DNA from 2 places in the Psychrobacillus sp. FSL W7-1457 genome. Region 2 is predicted to be linked to the other one. Evidence: a T-box and tRNA genes for the amino acid it is inferred to sense, from the RefSeq annotation. Region 2 holds a T-box; the other holds one or more tRNA genes.
The links. The T-box of region 2 lies ahead of NSQ95_RS11670 (valine--tRNA ligase). A T-box ahead of a tRNA ligase gene usually reads a tRNA of that ligase, here a tRNA-Val.

Region 1: it has a tRNA-Val gene. The T-box ahead of NSQ95_RS11670 (valine--tRNA ligase) is inferred to sense a tRNA for this amino acid. The anticodon was not compared.

The regions. Positions count from the first base shown of each region.
Region 1 is NZ_CP151993.1:3,080,115-3,086,770, reverse strand. It holds rRNA gene NSQ95_RS15165 (23S ribosomal RNA) at 1-2,907, shown strand, start outside; rRNA gene rrf (5S ribosomal RNA) at 3,029-3,144, shown strand; tRNA gene NSQ95_RS15155 (tRNA-Asn) at 3,154-3,228, shown strand; tRNA gene NSQ95_RS15150 (tRNA-Ser) at 3,235-3,326, shown strand; tRNA gene NSQ95_RS15145 (tRNA-Glu) at 3,350-3,424, shown strand; tRNA gene NSQ95_RS15140 (tRNA-Val) at 3,447-3,522, shown strand; tRNA gene NSQ95_RS15135 (tRNA-Met) at 3,648-3,724, shown strand; tRNA gene NSQ95_RS15130 (tRNA-Asp) at 3,728-3,803, shown strand; tRNA gene NSQ95_RS15125 (tRNA-Phe) at 3,947-4,022, shown strand; tRNA gene NSQ95_RS15120 (tRNA-Thr) at 4,027-4,102, shown strand; tRNA gene NSQ95_RS15115 (tRNA-Tyr) at 4,112-4,195, shown strand; tRNA gene NSQ95_RS15110 (tRNA-Trp) at 4,204-4,277, shown strand; tRNA gene NSQ95_RS15105 (tRNA-His) at 4,303-4,378, shown strand; tRNA gene NSQ95_RS15100 (tRNA-His) at 4,414-4,489, shown strand; tRNA gene NSQ95_RS15095 (tRNA-Gln) at 4,491-4,562, shown strand; tRNA gene NSQ95_RS15090 (tRNA-Gly) at 4,569-4,643, shown strand; tRNA gene NSQ95_RS15085 (tRNA-Cys) at 4,650-4,723, shown strand; tRNA gene NSQ95_RS15080 (tRNA-Leu) at 4,756-4,837, shown strand; gene NSQ95_RS15075 (potassium channel family protein) at 5,231-5,701, shown strand; gene NSQ95_RS15070 (alkaline phosphatase family protein) at 5,881-6,656, shown strand, end outside.
Region 2 is NZ_CP151993.1:2,391,618-2,398,273, forward strand. It holds gene NSQ95_RS11670 (valine--tRNA ligase) at 372-3,014, opposite strand; T-box leader at 3,060-3,286, opposite strand; gene NSQ95_RS11675 (hypothetical protein) at 3,360-3,551, shown strand; gene NSQ95_RS11680 (hypothetical protein) at 3,531-4,217, opposite strand; gene hemL (glutamate-1-semialdehyde 2,1-aminomutase) at 4,446-5,738, opposite strand; gene hemB (porphobilinogen synthase) at 5,738-6,656, opposite strand, start outside.

The DNA of each region.
Region 1 (6,656 bases), 690 kb from region 2:
GGTGGATGCCTTGGCACTAGGAGTCGATGAAGGACGGCACTAACACCGATATGCTTCGGGGAGCTGTAAGTGAGCTTCGATCCGAAGATTTCCGAATGGGGAAACCCACTGCCCGTAATGGGGCAGTACATTTGCGTGAATACATAGCGCATCTGAGACACACCCAGGGAACTGAAACATCTAAGTACCTGGAGGAAGAGAAAGAAAATTCGATTCCCTGAGTAGCGGCGAGCGAAACGGGAAGAGCCCAAACCAAGAGGCTTGCCTCTTGGGGTTGTAGGACACTCTATACGGAGTTACAAAAGAATGAGCTAGACGAAGCGACCTGGAAAGGTCCGCAGGATAGGGTAAAAGCCCCGTAGTCAAAAGTTCATTCCCTCCAGAGTGTATCCTGAGTACGGCGGAACACGTGAAATTCCGTCGGAATCCGGGAGGACCATCTCCCAAGGCTAAATACTACCTAGTGACCGATAGTGAACCAGTACCGTGAGGGAAAGGTGAAAAGCACCCCGGAAGGGGAGTGAAATAGACCCTGAAACCGTGTGCCTACAAATAGTCAAAGCCCGTTAACGGGTGATGGCGTGCCTTTTGTAGAATGAACCGGCGAGTTACGATTACATGCGAGGTTAAGTTGAGAAGACGGAGCCGCAGCGAAAGCGAGTCTGAATAGGGCGAATGAGTATGTGGTCGTAGACCCGAAACCAGGTGATCTACCCATGTCCAGGATGAAGGTGAGGTAACACTTACTGGAGGTCCGAACCCACGCACGTTGAAAAGTGCGGGGATGAGGTGTGGGTAGCGGAGAAATTCCAATCGAACCTGGAGATAGCTGGTTCTCTCCGAAATAGCTTTAGGGCTAGCCTCAAACGTTAGAATCTTGGAGGTAGAGCACTGTTTGGACTAGGGGCCCATCCCGGGTTACCGAATTCAGACAAACTCCGAATGCCAATGATTTATGTTTGGGAGTCAGACTGCGAGTGATAAGATCCGTAGTCAAGAGGGAAACAGCCCAGACCACCAGCTAAGGTCCCAAAGTATTTGTTAAGTGGAAAAGGATGTGGCGTTGCTTAGACAACCAGGATGTTGGCTTAGAAGCAGCCATCATTTAAAGAGTGCGTAATAGCTCACTGGTCGAGTGACGCTGCGCCGAAAATGTATCGGGGCTAAACAAATCACCGAAGCTGTGGATTGATACCTTTGGTATCAGTGGTAGGAGAGCGTTCTAAGGGCGTTGAAGTCAGACCGGAAGGACTGGTGGAGCGCTTAGAAGTGAGAATGCCGGTATGAGTAGCGAAAGATGGGTGAGAATCCCATCCACCGTATGACTAAGGTTTCCTGAGGAAGGCTCGTCCGCTCAGGGTTAGTCGGGACCTAAGTCGAGGCCGATAGGCGTAGACGATGGACAACAGGTTGATATTCCTGTACCACCACCCCACCGTTTGAGTGATGGGGGGACGCAGTAGGATAGGGTAAGCGTGCTGTTGGTTATGCACGTCCAAGCAGTGAGGTGTGAGTGTAGGCAAATCCGCACTCTGTAACATTGAGCTGTGATGGCAAGGACGTATGTCCGGAGTTCCTGATTTCACACTGCCAAGAAAAGCCTCTAACGAGGTGGGAGGTGCCCGTACCGCAAACCGACACAGGTAGTCGAGGAGAGAATCCTAAGGTGAGCGAGAGAACTCTCGTTAAGGAACTCGGCAAAATGACCCCGTAACTTCGGGAGAAGGGGTGCTCTTTTGGGTGAATAGCCTAGAAGAGCCGCAGTGAATAGGCCCAGGCGACTGTTTAGCAAAAACACAGGTCTCTGCAAAACCGTAAGGTGAAGTATAGGGGCTGACGCCTGCCCGGTGCTGGAAGGTTAAGAGGAGTGCTTAGCGCAAGCGAAGGTGCGAATTGAAGCCCCAGTAAACGGCGGCCGTAACTATAACGGTCCTAAGGTAGCGAAATTCCTTGTCGGGTAAGTTCCGACCCGCACGAAAGGCGTAACGATCTGGGCACTGTCTCAACGAGAGACTCGGTGAAATTATAGTACCTGTGAAGATGCAGGTTACCCGCGACAGGACGGAAAGACCCCGTGGAGCTTTACTGTAGCTTGATATTGAATTTTGGTGCAACTTGTACAGGATAGGTAGGAGCCTTAGAGCCCGGAGCGCCAGCTTCGGAGGAGGCGTCGGTGGGATACTACCCTGGTTGTATTGAAATTCTAACCCATACCCGTAACCCGGGTAGGAGACAGTGTCAGGCGGGCAGTTTGACTGGGGCGGTCGCCTCCTAAAGTGTAACGGAGGCGCCCAAAGGTTCCCTCAGAATGGTTGGAAATCATTCGAAGAGTGTAAAGGCAGAAGGGAGCTTGACTGCGAGACCTACAAGTCGAGCAGGGTCGAAAGACGGGCTTAGTGATCCGGTGGTTCCGCATGGAAGGGCCATCGCTCAACGGATAAAAGCTACCCCGGGGATAACAGGCTTATCTCCCCCAAGAGTCCACATCGACGGGGAGGTTTGGCACCTCGATGTCGGCTCATCGCATCCTGGGGCTGTAGTCGGTCCCAAGGGTTGGGCTGTTCGCCCATTAAAGCGGTACGCGAGCTGGGTTCAGAACGTCGTGAGACAGTTCGGTCCCTATCCGTCGTGGGCGTAGGAAATTTGAGAGGAGCTGTCCTTAGTACGAGAGGACCGGGATGGACACACCGCTGGTGTACCAGTTGTTCTGCCAAGGGCATCGCTGGGTAGCTATGTGTGGACGGGATAAGTGCTGAAAGCATCTAAGCACGAAGCCCCCCTCAAGATGAGATTTCCCATTACGCAAGTAAGTAAGATCCCTCAAAGACGATGAGGTAGATAGGTTCGGGGTGGAAGCGTGGCGACACGTGCAGCTGACGAATACTAATCGATCGAGGACTTAACCAAATTGTTTGTTTCTAAGATGTCAGTTTATTCAGTTTTGAAAGAATAAATTTTTATTAAATTAATGCTTGTAATAATCTACATAGTTGATATAATAGAACTTGTCTTTCAATAATTATTCAAGTCTAGTGATGATGGCGAAGAGGTCACACCCGTTCCCATACCGAACACGGAAGTTAAGCTCTTCAGCGCCGATGGTAGTTGGGGGTCTCCCCCTGCAAGAGTAGGACGTCGCTAGGCGGATATTATTCCGAAGTAGCTCAGTGGTAGAGCAATCGGCTGTTAACCGATCGGTCGTAGGTTCGAGTCCTACCTTCGGAGCCATTTCTAGGAGAGCTGTCCGAGTGGCCGAAGGAGCACGATTGGAAATCGTGTAGGCGGGTAACACTGTCTCAAGGGTTCAAATCCCTTGCTCTCCGCCAGATAGATTTCTCTAATACATAATGGCCCCTTGGTCAAGCGGTTAAGACACCGCCCTTTCACGGCGGTAACACGGGTTCGAATCCCGTAGGGGTCACCATTTAATTTTAAACCAGCATTACGGAGGATTAGCTCAGCTGGGAGAGCATCTGCCTTACAAGCAGAGGGTCGGCGGTTCGAGCCCGTCATCCTCCACCATTATTAATTTAGCAAGTATTATTATCGCGGGGTGGAGCAAATCGCTTCACGAAGAAAGCGAAGCGTGGAAGACGTAAAACTCACTAAATGCGTAGGATGATTTAAATTTCATCTAATATTATTGTCGCGGGGTGGAGCAGTTCGGTAGCTCGTCGGGCTCATAACCCGAAGGTCACAGGTTCAAATCCTGTCCCCGCAACCAAATGGTCCCGTGGTGTAGCGGTTAACATGCCTGCCTGTCACGCAGGAGATCGCCGGTTCGATCCCGGTCGGGACCGCCATTTATTATTCAATATGTTAGAGATTTAGGATAAGCAAGCAAATCGAGGAAGCAATCGAACGAAAGAAGGAGCGTACTAAAGTACGTGACTGAATGAGTGAGTGAAGCTGACAAAGAGTTGTACAGCTTAGCGTAAATCGAAGAGGCTCAGTAGCTCAGTCGGTAGAGCAAAGGACTGAAAATCCTTGTGTCGGCGGTTCGATTCCGTCCTGAGCCACCATTACGCCGGAATAGCTCAATTGGTAGAGCAACTGACTTGTAATCAGTAGGTTGGGGGTTCAAGTCCTCTTTCCGGCACCACTGTCTAGTGGAGGGGTAGCGAAGTGGCTAAACGCGGCGGACTGTAAATCCGCTCCTTAGGGTTCGGCGGTTCGAATCCGTCCCCCTCCACCAGTTTTTATAGGGGCATAGTTTAACGGTAGAATAGAGGTCTCCAAAACCTTTGATGTGGGTTCGATTCCTACTGCCCCTGCCAAATAATAAGTTAACTTTGAATAATGGCGGTTGTGGCGAAGTGGTTAACGCACCGGATTGTGATTCCGGCATTCGTGGGTTCAATTCCCATCAGTCGCCCCATATTCTATCTGGTTAGCTCTTTTTTTTATTCTGTGGCGGTCGTGGCGAAGTGGTTAACGCACCGGATTGTGATTCCGGCATTCGTGGGTTCAATTCCCATCGGTCGCCCCATTGGGGTATAGCCAAGCGGTAAGGCAACGGATTTTGATTCCGTCATGCCCTGGTTCGAATCCAGGTACCCCAGTTATTTGCGGAAGTAGTTCAGTGGTAGAACACCACCTTGCCAAGGTGGGGGTCGCGAGTTCGAACCTCGTCTTCCGCTCCAAATTAAGGCGGCATAGCCAAGTGGTAAGGCACAGGTCTGCAACACCTTTATCACCGGTTCAAATCCGGTTGCCGCCTCCAATTTTTAAAAAAGTATTTACTGCCTTTAATATGCCGGTGTGGCGGAATTGGCAGACGCGCGGGACTCAAAATCCCGTATCTTCGGATGTGTCGGTTCGACCCCGACCACCGGTATCATATTCATGACATAAAGTCATACATATCAAGACTTCTAACTACTTGTTAGAGGTCTTTTTTGTTGTTTCAATAAGAGGACTGAAATAAGCTAAAATCCCGTGCATAGGAGTAATTGAATGTCTCGGAAGAAGTAATAGTTATATCAAAAAAGTTATATTTGCTTAAAATGAAAATCACTTAAATTGTTAGAATAGCTCTTGAAAATCTTTTCAATGTCTCAATACCTGTACATTCACTTTTTCAAGAATTGAATGCGTATCTATATTTCCGTTTTCATATTAGTTACTTTGTATATTTTTACATTCGATTGACAAGATAGTCATATCGACATTAATAAAACTTCATACAACTCAAACTGGATGGACTCGAGAGACAGAGAGGAATAGACGCATGTTTTCTACGATACTAATGGGATTGACGATCTTATTTATGGTAACAACCTTATACTATTTCTTTTCAGGTCATAAATATAAGAAAAGCTATTTTCAGTCAACTTTATTCCAAAAGCTATTTTTCGCTATGCTTGGCATTACTTTTGGATTTGCTGTTCTTTATTACTTATTGTCTATGGAAGGAGATGTAGTAAGAGTCAGCACTGAAGAGGGGAAGGATGGAGGAGAGAATTTTTTAGATTATCTCTATTTCAGTGGAGTAACCATTTTATCAGTAGGCTATGGTGACTTGGTGCCTGTGGGAAAGGCACGGTTCTTTGCACTAATACAAGCAGCAATTGGTCTTTTGTTACCAACGGCATTTTTTATAAGAGCTTTGGATGAAACAGAAGGTAGCAGTGGAGACGGTGCAAAAAATGAAAATGAAGATGAGCAAGGCAGTGACAATGATGGGCAACCAGGTAATTGATGCATCTTTTCTATAAAGGTAGTCCAACTGGTGAGGATATCATTTTTATATAAATGGCTGGTCCAAGAATATCTTTGTACACATTTAGTCGAAAGCCATGAGTTTTTATCATTAAATAAGCATGTAATCATTTGGAAATCACCATACTAACACTATGAATGGAAGATAGGTGACTAAAAGTGAAGAAAACAATACTAATCATATTAGCTATATTGGTTGTTGTATGTGGAGGACTTATATTAGCTATTTCGATGTCTCCAACTAAAAAGTTTAATGATGTAAAGATCGAAGCTACTAAAAAGCCGATCGTTCTTATTGTTGTCGATTCTTTAATGGCAGAACCATTGCAAAAGACGATAAAAGAGGGAGAGGCACCTGCATTTTCATTTTTAATAAATAATGGGGATTTTTATCCAGAATTTATTAGTTCTTATCCAACAATGTCCGTTACAATTGATAGCACCTTGTTGACTGGAACATATGCAAATCAGCATAAAATCCCCGGGTTGATTTGGTTTAATAAAGATGAGGCACGCATGGTCAGTTATGGAAGTGGAATCGCGGAGATATGGGACAATGGGGTTAAAAATGTAGTGGCTGATAGTGTTATTCATCTGAATGAAACCCATTTAAGTAAAGAAGTTCTAACGATTCATGAACAATTGGCAAGTGCTCAAATACACACAGCTTCTATTAATGGTCTATTATACCGGGGAAGCTTTAAGCAGGATTTACAAGTACCTAAGCTTCTTTCTATTACAGATCTATTGCCAAAAGAAATAAAGGTGAATGGGCCATTGCTTTTGTCGCTCGGTGGCTTATCTCAATACAATCCAGAGAACGATCGATATAAATACGTTTGGAAGAGGATGGGAGTAAATAATGAGTTTACATCTAATGAACTGACTTATCTAATTGAACAAGGGAACCTACCTACCTTTACACTAGCCTATCT
Region 2 (6,656 bases):
CAGTTGTGCAACACTCTCTCTATTTCCCGCAATACTTTTATTTCGCGCAACACTTCATCTCATTTCTGCAACACTTCCGACCCGTTCGCCCAACTCTTTTTGCCATCTCTTTAATACGTTTTCCATCACCGCTTCACATTATCACTCGCAAGGTTCTACTCACTCCATCTCCGCAAGATTTTCCCCCGTCTCCGCAAAGTTCCACTCCATCTCCGCAAGGTTCTACCCCGTCTCTGCAAGGTTCTGCACCATCTTCACAATACTTCCCACTCACCATTGCTCCATCTCAGCAATATATTAAAACACCATTATCCATTAAAAAAGTGTAGCCAGATACCTCATCGGTACTGGCTACACTTGCACTTGCTTTTTTACAAGCTATTTAATTCCTCAATACGTTTTAGAACGGTTGCGTGTTTTTCGAGGTAATCCTGTTCTTTTGCACGCTCTTCAGCAACTACTGCCTCAGGAGCTTTTGATACGAAGCGTTCATTGGATAATTTCCCTTGAACTAGTTTCACTTCTTTTGCCCATTTTTCTAATTCTTTTTCCAGACGTGCTTTTTCAGCATCAATATCGATTAAGCCTTGTAATGGAAGGTATAAAAGAGCACCTGTTACTACTGCTGACATCGATTGACCTGGATCATCGAGGTCTTGACCGATTACTAGAGGCTCTGGATTACAGAAACGCTCTAAATATTTTGCGTTTGCTTCTAGTACTGCTAGCGTATCTGCATCTTTTGCAGAAATGTATAACGGTACTTTTTTGCTCATCGGTGTTTGTACCTCTGAACGGATGTTACGAACAGAGCGAATGATCTCTGCTAGTAATTTCATGCTTGCTGCTTGGCTTTGATCAGAAAGCTCTTCATTTACTGTCGGCCATGTCGCTACGGTAATAGATTCGCCTTCATGAGGTAGGTTTTGCCAAATTTCTTCTGTTATGAAAGGCATGAATGGGTGCAATAAACGCATCGTGTTGTCTAATACGTATGCTAGAACCGACCGAGTCATATGCTTCGCTTCTTCGTCTTCTCCGTTTAGTGGGAGCTTCGACATTTCGATATACCAGTCACAGAAATCATCCCAGATGAAGTTGTATAGGGCACGACCAACTTCACCGAACTCGTATTTATCGGAAAGTCTTGTTACTTGTTCGATTGTTTCATTTAAACGAGTTAGGATCCAAGCATCTGCAACGGATTTTTTCCCATCTAAATTAATTTCCTCGTATTTCAATCCATCCATATTCATCAATGCAAAACGTGAAGCATTCCAGATTTTATTGGCAAAGTTCCAAACAGCCTCTACTTTTTCTACTGAGAAACGTAAATCTTGTCCTGGAGAAGAACCAGTACTTAAGAAATAGCGTAGTGAATCTGCTCCGTACTTATCTATTACATCCATTGGGTCGATACCATTTCCAAGGGATTTAGACATCTTACGTCCATCTTCTGCACGTACAAGGCCATGAATTAATACATCATCGAATGGTCGAGTTCCTGTAAATTCTACTCCTTGGAATATCATACGTGACACCCAGAAGAATATAATATCATAACCTGTAACAAGGGCATTCGTTGGGTAATACTTCTTCATCTCTTCGTTTTCTACATCCGGCCAGCCTAGCGTAGAGAAAGGCCATAACGCAGAGGAGAACCATGTATCTAGAACATCTTCATCCTGCTTCCAATTTTCTTCGTCTGCTGGAGCCTCATGCCCAACATACACTTCTCCAGTTTCTTTATGGTACCATGCTGGAATTCTGTGTCCCCACCATAGTTGACGGGAAATACACCAGTCATGTATATTTTCCATCCAACGTAAATACGTTTTTTCAAAGCGATCCGGTACAAAATTAACCTTACCCTCTGACTCTTGCAACTTTATTGCTTCTTCTGCAAGTGGCTGCATTTTTACAAACCACTGAGTGGAAAGGTAAGGCTCAACTACTGCTCCGCTTCGCTCAGAGTGGCCTACCGAATGTGCATGCTCTTCAATTTTAAATAAAACACCTGCATCTTGAAGATCTTTTACGATTTGTTTGCGGCACTCAAAGCGATCTAAGCCTTCATATTTAGCTGCGTTTTTATTCATGGAACCATCTTCATGCATAACTAAAATTCGCTCTAAGTTATGACGGTTACCAATTTCAAAGTCATTCGGGTCATGGGCAGGTGTAATTTTAACTGCACCACTACCAAATTCTATATCCACGTAATCATCTGCTACGATTGGAATTTCACGGCCAACGATCGGTAACTTCACCATTTTTCCGATTAAATGTTTGTAGCGCTCATCCTCAGGATGTACTGCAACAGCTGTATCCCCTAGCATTGTTTCTGGTCGAGTTGTTGCAACATCGATCGAACCAGTACCATCTGCAAGTGGGTAATGCATATGATAGAATGCACCCTGTATATCTTTATGAATTACTTCGATATCAGAAAGTGCTGTTTTTGTAGCAGGATCCCAGTTGATAATGTATTCCCCGCGGTAAATCAAGCCTTTGTTATAAAGCTTAACAAATACTTCCTTTACTGCATTGGAAAGACCCTCATCTAAAGTGAAGCGTTCACGAGAATAGTCTAAGCCTAGACCTAGTTTTGACCATTGCTTGCGAATATGTCCTGCATATTCATCTTTCCATTTCCAAGTTTCTTCCACAAATTTTTCACGGCCTAGGTCATATCTCGAAATATTGTCAGCACGTAATTTTTCTTCTACCTTTGCTTGTGTAGCGATACCTGCATGGTCCATACCTGGTAGCCATAGAGCGTCATATCCTTGCATACGCTTCATGCGAATAATAATGTCTTGAAGAGTTGTATCCCAGGCGTGACCTAAATGTAGCTTCCCTGTTACGTTAGGCGGTGGAATCACAATGGTATATGGTTCCTTTTCACTTTCTGGATGCGCCTCAAAATATTTACCTTTTAACCACCATTCATAGCGGCCTTTTTCGATTGACTGCGGATCATACTTGGTTGACATCGTTGTCTCATTTGTCATATCGTTTCCTCCTTAAAAAAGAATATAAAAAAACTCCTATCATCACTAAAGGACGAAGGAGTTTGTTCGCGGTACCACCTTTATTCGCAGATGCAATACAACACATCACGCTCTCAATTAGATAACGGCTTCAAACCGGCAATTGCTACTGTTAGTTCACAAAAGCTGCTCTTGGGCTACCTTCAAATGGTGGCTAACGGAAACATTTCAGCAAATTGTTTCCTTTCTTTAGATAACCGTGTCATTTTACTCTTCCCATTCATAGCATCCATATATAGTTGTTTTTATTGTATAGGATATTATTATATGCCGTCAAGCATAGTCTTGTGAAAGGAGGAAAACACTATGAAAAGAGGATACAACCCCTATTTACTGCCCGACTGGTTACGAAGAACTCGTTTTTACGTGAAAGGAATCATTATACCAATCGGTTGCTTTCAACTTGTTCGTGTTTTAATTGTTCCAACAACATGGGATTTTCTCTTGCTAGTATTTCTAGCATTTCTTGGTTTTCTATTATTTAAGGACATTATTTGATGGAAAGGAAAGCTTGGTATACCCATCCTCCAAATTAAATATAAACTGTAGCTCAGAATCATCCTCAGCCGGGCTTTCCACTTCTCTATTTTTAATCGTCACATTAGTCTGTTCCGGAACTGGTTCCTGTACCGTACGTGGGGACTGCTGTTCATTACTTACAAAGGCCTCTCTATGGCTACTAGACTCTAAGACTAGGGTTTCTTCTACTTCTTCAATCATTTCTTGTCTTACCTCTGCTACTACTTCCTCCGTTTTCGGACGTTGCGTCTCATATTCACAATTCACTAGCCATACGATTTCAATACCATCAGACTCTGCCTTGCAATTTATAGTTTCTATACTAACTGTCGGTAACGTTTCGGCTTGTATTCTATCTTTACTAATCTCTACACTCATCGGTACCGCATATTCAAAATAACCAAGCTCACCGTTTAAATCTAGATCTTCGATTTCCGTAAATTCACTTGTTGCGTGATGCTCCACTTCACCCTCCTCGAACTCCACGTGACAAGTAATATGATAAATACCGTTGATATGCACCATATTGTCCATTTCCTCATGAAAATACTGTGGGGTTACATTGATTGTTTTTACTTCCTTAGGCACTCCAAAACTTTGTGGAAAACAGAACTGTTCCTTTACTTCCCAACTTTTAACTTCCATGTTTCATCCTCCTTCATATAGGACAAATTATGTTTCAACGTAAGAAAATATGAAAAAAACCTCTCAATTATGCCAGCTTTTCAAAAGTTTTACCCAGTCTCCGCTATCTTTTCTATTTTCTCAGTGAGTTCCGCCTCTACTTATAACTAATTGTAAATATAAAATAAATACAAAAAAACAGACAAGCCATTCTAATTGCTTAGAACGTTTGTCTGTTTTTAATATTTATTATCGAGCTAATTTTTCAAACACTGTATGGAACGCTTGAATTGTTTTTTCAATATGCTCCTCAGTGTGCGCAGTGGAAAGGAACATTCCTTCAAATTGAGAAGGTGGTAGATAAATTCCTTCCTCAGCCATTAGGCGATAGTATTTTGCAAATAAGTCAAGGTCTGCCGTTTTAGCTACGTCATAGTTCACAACATTATCATTTGTAAAGAAGAAGCCAATCATAGACCCAGCACGATTTACTGTATGTGGAATGTTGTATTTGCTTGCAGCTTCTCTGAATCCTTTTTCAAGCATGTCACCAAGCTTCACGAAGTACTTATACGTATCCTCGTTCAAGCGTGATAATGTCTCATAGCCAGCTGTCATCGCTAAAGGATTGCCTGAAAGCGTACCTGCTTGATATACAGATCCTGCTGGTGCAATCATTTCCATGATTTTGCGTTTCCCACCGAAAGCTCCTACTGGTAGGCCTCCTCCGATTACTTTACCTAAACAAGTTAAATCTGGAGTAATACCAAAATGTCCTTGTGCACAGTTATAATCAACACGGAAACCCGTCATTACTTCGTCAAAGATTAAAACTGTTCCATTTTTCTCTGTTAATTCACGCAATGCTTCGAGGAATCCTTCAATTGGAGGCACAACTCCCATATTACCTGCCACTGGCTCCACAATAACTGCTGCTAAATCGTCACCAAAGTTTTCAAACACGTAGCGAACACTCTCAATGTCATTATAAGGTGCCGTAATCGTATTTTTAGCAATCGACTCTGGAACACCAGGGCTATCTGGAAGACCTAGTGTAGCAACACCAGAACCGGCTTTAATAAGCAGGCTGTCTCCATGTCCATGGTAGCATCCTTCAAATTTTAAAATCTTGTTGCGGCCTGTGTAGCCACGAGCTAATCGCAAAGCACTCATAGTAGCCTCTGTACCAGAGGAAACCATACGGACCATCTCGATTGATGGCACTCGCTCCATAACTAATTTTGCAAGTTTATTTTCAACTAACGTAGATGCTCCAAAGCTAGTCCCAGTTGCAGCTACATCTTGAATTGCCTTCACGACATTCGGCTCCGTATGACCTAAAATAAGTGGTCCCCAAGAAAGTACGTAATCAATGTATTCATTACCATCAATGTCCTTCAATATAGCGCCTTTTCCACTTTCCATGAAAATCGGATCCATGTCGACCGATTTAAACGCACGAACCGGACTATTTACGCCACCTGGCATTAAGTCCTTTGCTTCTGCAAATGCTTCTTTAGATAATTTGTATGATTTAGACATTATTTCTCCTCCAACCAACGCGCTACATCTTTAGCATGATACGTTAAGATGATATCTGCTCCAGCACGTTTCATTCCTGTTAACGTTTCTAAAACTGTTTCTTTTTCGTTTATCCAGCCATTGATGGCAGCAGCCTTCACCATTGCATATTCTCCGCTTACGTTATACGCAACAATTGGAGCGTCGAAGCTATTTCTAACATCACGAATAATATCCAAATACGCTAGTGCAGGTTTAACGATTAAGAAATCTGCTCCCTCTTCGATATCAGAAGTGGCTTCGCGTATAGCTTCCATTCGGTTAGAATAATCCATTTGATAGGTTTTGCGGTCTCCAAATTTAGGAGCTCCATCTGCCGCTTCACGGAATGGACCGTAATAAGCGGATGCGTATTTAACTGCATACGACATAATTGGTATATCGTGAAAACCAGCTCTGTCTAATCCTTGACGAATAGCAGTTACAAATCCATCCATCATGTTAGAAGGTGCAATAATATCTGCTCCAGCTTGAGCCTGACTTACAGCTGTCTTTGCTAACAAATCTAAAGATGGGTCATTCAGTATTCTTTCATGCTCGTCTACTACTCCACAGTGACCGTGATCCGTAAATTCACATAGGCAAGTATCAGCTATAACAACTAAGTTTGGATGACGCTCCTTGATGAAGCGAATTGCCTTTTGTACAATTCCATGATCATGATACGCTTGAGTTCCCTCAGCATCCTTTGTTGCAGGTAAGCCAAATAAAATAACGGATGGGATTCCTAAAGAAACGACCTCGTCTACTTCTTCACCTAAACGGTCTAATGAAAATTGGAAAACTCCCGGCATAGAGTTAACGGGATTTTTAATGTTCTCTCCATCCATAACGAAAATCGGATAGATTAAATCCTCTTTATGTAAGTAAGTTTCTTTT